Regions from separate parts of the Rouxiella chamberiensis genome, predicted to be linked through region 2. Evidence: predicted binding sites of a transcription regulator. Region 2 holds the regulator's gene; the other holds the start of a gene.
What was found. Region 2 encodes ArgR, which controls arginine synthesis, uptake and breakdown. Its sites were predicted from a motif close to ANTGAATAAAAATACANT; they were not measured.
Positions count from the first base shown of each region.

Region 1: argC (N-acetyl-gamma-glutamyl-phosphate reductase) is a predicted target of ArgR. The motif match lies at 1,093-1,110, and genes of this name have one in related genera.

Region 1 covers NZ_CP114058.1:3,579,375-3,582,530, reverse strand. Annotated here, with positions in the region: gene argE (acetylornithine deacetylase) at 1-1,046, opposite strand, end outside; gene argC (N-acetyl-gamma-glutamyl-phosphate reductase) at 1,251-2,255, shown strand; gene argB (acetylglutamate kinase) at 2,402-3,156, shown strand, end outside.
Region 2 covers NZ_CP114058.1:4,177,649-4,180,804, reverse strand. Annotated here, with positions in the region: gene O1V66_RS19530 (helix-turn-helix domain-containing protein) at 1-233, shown strand, start outside; gene mdh (malate dehydrogenase) at 332-1,294, opposite strand; gene argR (transcriptional regulator ArgR) at 1,773-2,243, shown strand; gene yhcN (peroxide/acid stress response protein YhcN) at 2,804-3,067, shown strand.

The sequences.
Region 1 (3,156 bases), 600 kb from region 2:
CCCGGTCCAAGAACCAGCGTCGGGCATAGTTCCTGAATAAACGGCGCTTCGGTACAGTAGTTCACGATTTCGGTTTCCGTGCCGAGCAGCTTTTCTACCACCTGCACCAGACGATGATCCGGCGGACATTCATAGCCCGGAATCGGCGGATGCAGCTGTTCAATCGCCACCCGGCCCGGCCAGCGGCTGCTGACGGGTTCGAGTGCTTCGTTAAGCAATTCATCCAAATCTGACAGCGTAAGCCCCGGCAGCGGGCGAATATCCATATGCAGTTCGCAGCAGGCGCAGATGCGGTTGGCGGCGTCGCCCCCGTTGATGTGCCCGAAGTTCATGGTGGGATAGGGAATGGCAAAGCCGCTGTGGTTATAGCGCGTTTGCAGCGTCTTGCGCAGATCCATCAGATGGGTAATGGATTCATGCATCAGTTCGATGGCATTGATGCCGCGCGAAGGATCGCTGGAATGGCCCGACTGACCGGTAATGCGAATGGCATTGGAAATATGGCCTTTGTGCGCGCGTACGGGTTTGAGCGACGTGGGTTCGCCGATAATGGCGCATTCAGGGCGAATCGACGAGGTTTTAGCGAAATAGCTCGCGCCCGCCATCGTGGTCTCTTCGTCGGCGGTGGCCAGAATATAGAGCGGTTTGCCGAGCTTGGCGGTATCGATATCACGCAGTGCGTCGACAATAAAGGCAAAGAACCCTTTCATGTCGGCCGTTCCGAGACCGTACAGACGGTTTTCGTGTTCCGTCAGCGTGAACGGGTCGCGCGTCCAGCGGCCGTCGTCGAACGGCACGGTATCGGTATGACCTGCCAGCAGCAAGCCTCCGGCACCTTCACCGATGCTGGCCAGCATGTTGAATTTATTACGCGTATTGGGGACCGGCTGAATCTCGACCTTGAAGCCCAAATCGGTAAACCAGCCTGCCAGCAAGTTGATTAGGGTTTCATTACTCTGATCCAGTGCGCTGTCGGTGGCGCTGATCGATGGCGTAGCGATTAACGCACGGTATAGCTCAATAAATGGAGGTAATTTCATCTTCACTGTTGACAGCCTTTGGTTAGGGTAATATAAATATTCATGCATTTAATGTGAATAAAAATACATTAAGCCGGTTCGTAAGGAAACCTCGAAATGCGCGGGGTCTCCACAAAAGTCATCATGTGACGAACAGGCTGAATTTCGCGGGCTTCTGGCGTAATAAACGCAGTGAGCCCTCTATTTTTGAAAAGAAGGTGAACTGAGCCCATGTTGAATACGCTGATTGTTGGTGCCACCGGTTATGCAGGCGCAGAGCTTGCGCTTTACCTGAATCGTCACCCACATATGAACATAACCGGTTTAACGGTTTCAGCGCAAAGTGCAGATGCAGGAAAGTTGCTTTCCGATCTGCATCCGCAGCTGAAGGGCATTATCGATCTGCCTGTTTTACCTCTGGAAAACGTTGCAGAAGCGGCCAAAGGTGTAGATGTCGTCTTTTTGGCGACCGCGCATGAAGTCAGCCATGACCTGGCCCCGCAATTCCTGGCCGCCGGTTGCACCGTATTCGACCTCTCCGGCGCGTTCCGTGTGAAAGACCCGGCGTTCTACACCCAGTTCTACGGTTTCGAGCATCAGCATCAGGATTGGCTCGATAAGGCCGTATACGGTCTGGCCGAGTGGCAGGCGGATAAACTGAAAGACGCGCAGCTGATTGCCGTGCCGGGTTGCTACCCGACTGCCGCGCAGCTGTCGATTAAACCGCTGCTCGAGAAAGGTCTGCTGAATCAGGATCAATGGCCGGTTATCAACGCCACCAGCGGCGTTAGCGGCGCAGGGCGTAAAGCCAGCCTCGGCACCAGTTTCTGCGAAGTCAGTCTTCAAGCCTATGGCGTGTTCAATCACCGTCATCATCCTGAAATCTCAACCCATCTCGGCACACCGGTTATCTTTACCCCGCATCTGGGCAGCTTCCCGCGCGGTATCTTGTCGACGACCACCTGCCGTCTGAAGCCGGGCGTCAGCGCCGAGCAGGTTGCCGACGCCTTCCAGAGCGCCTACAAAGACAAACCGATGGTTCGCCTTTATGACAAAGGCATGCCGGCATTGAAAAACGTGGTGGGTCTGCCGTTCTGCGATATCGGTTATGCAGTGCAGGGCGAGCACGTCATCGTTGTGGCCGCCGAAGATAATCTGCTTAAAGGCGCGTCTGCACAGGCTGTTCAGTGTCTGAATCTCAGATTTGGTTTCCCTGAATCAACGTCGCTGGTATAATAAATTGCATAAATCGGCAGTGAATGTGAAAAACCATTCATTGTCGAAAAAGAAAAATCACCACCCTCCGAGCATTTCTTCATCGACTCAGGGATGGTAAATTAGAAATAACTTCACCATTTCCGACTACGACAGGTGTGAACAGAATGAATCCTTTGGTCATTAAATTAGGCGGCGTGTTGCTCGACAATGAAGAGGCGCTCGAGCGTTTGTTCATGGCGCTGGTTGCCTATCGTCAGGAATTTCAACGTCCTCTGGTGATCGTTCACGGCGGTGGCTATCTGGTCGATGACCTGATGAATCGTCTCAACCTACCGGTGGTCAAGAAGTCGGGCCTGCGTGTGACGCCAGCAGACCAGATTGACATCATTACGGGTGCGCTGGCGGGTAGCGCCAACAAGACGCTGCTTTCGTGGGCGGTGAAGAACAATATCAATGCGGTCGGGCTGTCTCTGGCCGACGGCGGTTCTGTCAGCGTGACGCAGCTGAGCGACGAGCTGGGCTTTGTGGGTAAGGCCGAAGCGGGTTCGCCGGCGCTTATCAATACGCTGACCTCGGCGGGTTATCTGCCTATCGTCAGCTCTATCGGCATCACCGCCGACGGCGCGCTGATGAACGTCAATGCCGATCAGGCCGCCACAGCGCTGGCCGCGACTCTGGGTGCCGACTTGATTCTGCTGTCCGATGTCAGCGGGATCCTTGATGGCAATGGTCAGCGCGTGCCGGAAATGACGGCCGAAAAAGCGCAGGAGATGATTGAACTGGGCATTATCACCGACGGCATGATTGTGAAAGTCAACGCCGCACTGGATGCCGCGCGTTCACTGGGTCGTCCGGTGGATATCGCCAGCTGGCGCAATGCGGAGCAACTTCCTGCACTGTTCAACGGTATCGCCATCGG
Region 2 (3,156 bases):
TGGCCGCCCTGTCGCGTTCAGCCGGGCTAAGCTCTTCAACGCTCGCCAATGCGCTTTCCCGCCCATGGCCAAAAGGAGAATGGATTATCGCCAATGCGCTACAGGTTCACCCGTCCATTATCTGGCCGAGCCGCTATTTTGATCCCGATACGGATGAACTGCTTGAGAGAAGGATGCGTGCAACCTCGATATTGAAACCCAGGGTGCCCGCTGCCGAGGAGAAGAGTATGTAGAAACGGCGTTTCACCGAAATTTGGACATAACAAACCGCCGGAGTACGACCCGGCGGGTTATCAGGAATAGGTTACCTGTTACCGGCTTCTGTCTGCCTTCACGTTGCCGCAGTGGTCGGAGAGGGAGCATTCACGAACTGTTCTCCCAACTCGATATCTTTGCGTAACTCGGCGAGCATGGAATCCAGCGCCTGCTGTTCGAACTGGCTCAAACTCCCTATTGGTTTATATTCGGCTATCCCCTCTTTTCCGAGCACAACCGGTTGTGCAAAGAAACGGGCATATTCTCCGTCGCCTTCTACATACGAACATTCGACGACCTCGCTTTTGCCCTGCATGGCCGCAACAAGTGAAAGCCCCAGCCGCGCAGCCGCCTGCCCCATAGAGAGCGTTGCCGAACCGCCACCGGCTTTCGCCTCGACCACTTCGGTTCCGGCATTTTGAATGCGACGAGTCAGGTCTTTCACCTCGTCATCCGTAAAACTGACATCGTTGACTTGAGACAGTAGCGGCAAGATGGTCAGCCCGGAGTGACCGCCGATGACGGAAACCTCCACCTCTTGCGGCAGTTTGCCTTTCATTTCAGCCACAAAGGTATTGGCGCGCAGCGTATCGAGTGTTGTCACGCCAAACAGTTTTCGCTTGTCGTAGACACCGGCCTTCTTCAGGACTTCGGCGGCAATGGCGACCGTCGTGTTGACGGGATTGGTAATAATACCGATGCAGGCCTGTGGACAGGTTTCCGCAACCTGTTGCATCAGATTGCGGATAATGCCCGCATTGACTTTAAAGAGGTCTGAACGATCCATGCCGGGTTTACGGGCTACCCCCGCAGAGATAAGCACAACGTTTGCCCCTTGAAGCGCAGGTCGGGCATCTTCACCACTGAATCCTTTAATCTTTACGGCGGTGGGGATATGGCTGAGGTCTACCGCTACGCCCGGCGTGACAGGGGCAATATCATAGAGGGAGAGGTCAGAGCCAGACGGCAATTGAGTCTTGAGTAGTAAAGCGAGGGCCTGGCCTATTCCGCCAGCAGCGCCAAGGACTGCAACTTTCATCCTGTACTCCTTTTTAAATGACGTTGAAAAAACATCATGCTTTCATTCACTTAATAACTGTTAACCTAATAACCTTAGTAAATGGCCGTATTAAAGACAAACGACCATTTTATATATTGCGAGCTGGCGCAGAATTTAAATTCCGAATTTAAAGGCGGGAATTAAATTACTATTCTTTATCATAAGGATAAAAAATCATCAGCATGATGAATTATTTATAACGGGGAAGGGAGTGGAAAAGGAAAAGTACCTGAGCGATTAAAAAATCAAAATTATTTAATATGAAAAGAGGTTTGTTTTAATTATTAAACTAACAATTCGTATAAAAGGTTTTATTTTTTTGTTCTCTCCACAGGGCGGGGCCTCTAAAAAACGCCGTCTCTGTGTCTTTCTTGACCTTCACTCGATGTTTTATTGCATAAAAATTCAAATTTATGCATAATCAACGCCACTATCATCATGAACCTATGGGTGCAACATGCGTAATCCTGCCAAACAGGAAGATTTAATCAAAGCTTTCAAGGCGCTCTTGAAAGAAGAGAAGTTTAGCTCTCAGGGTGAAATCGTAGTCGCACTGCAAGATGATGGTTTCGAAAACATCAATCAGTCTAAAGTTTCACGCATGCTGACCAAGTTCGGTGCCGTCAGAACCCGCAATGCCAAGATGGAAATGGTCTACTGTCTTCCCGCCGAAATTGGCGTGCCAACCACGACAAGTCCCTTGAAAAATCTGGTATTGGATATCGACTACAACGACGCCGTAGTGGTAATCCGCACCAGTCCGGGCGCTGCCCAACTGATTGCGCGCCTGCTCGACTCGCTCGGCAAATCGGAAGGTATTCTCGGGACCATCGCCGGTGATGACACCATCTTCATTACGCCTGCGCGCAAGTTTACCGTAAAACAGCTGTACGACGCGATACTCAGCTTGTTCGAACAAGAGCTTTAGTTCGTTATCGGGTCGGTAGGTTTCACTTACCGACCGGCTTTGCCCCTCTCTGCCTCCCGGATATCTGTTAAAACCGTCTTACCCCAGCATAATCCCCTGCGAGATTCCGCACAGAAAGTTCATTCTTCTCAATTCTTTGATTTAACTTAAATTAAACTAAAAACGAGCAATAAAACGACATCTTTTATGCTTTGCGGTTATTAAAAAAGCAAAAAGGGCGTTAATAATTACTTAGCATACTATTAATATGCCAAGTTATTAGATGTATAATTACTCTCGTAATGACGCATTGATGAAAATGTTAATCACGACGTTCTCGTCAAGTTGCCATTGAAAGGACGAATTTTGAATATCCATTCAAAAGCCGCCGATAAAACGGATTTATCGCCGCGAAAACCGTGCATTTGTTCGCCAGCCTGTGATTCCCCGGGTAATGCGACGCCGTTAATGCAGAATGAAGTTTTCTGACCTGATAAATCCAAAAATTAATCTGCGCTGATACTTGCACCGACTTCAACAAAAGCGGGCAGCCTGCGCACAGGTAAATTAAGGAAACTATCATGAAAATCACCACAGCTTTTGCCGCATTAGGTCTGATGACTGCCGTCTCTTTCGGCGCGTCGGCCGCACAGCTCATTACTGACCAGCAGGCGCAGAACCTGCAACCTATGGGCACAATCACTGTGAGTGGTATCAATGGCGTGCCAACGGATATTCGTCAGCAGCTGTCGCAGAAGGCAGACAGCGAAGGGGCATCTTCTTACCGCGTCATTGAAGCACGCAACGACGGTAACTACCATGCTACGGCTCAGATCTATAAATAAGAGCAAGGATCCCGCCCTGCTCTTGTAAAACGAATTATAACGAACCCTCGTCGTCCTGTCCGACGACACCCTTTTGCCCTCGCTCTGCG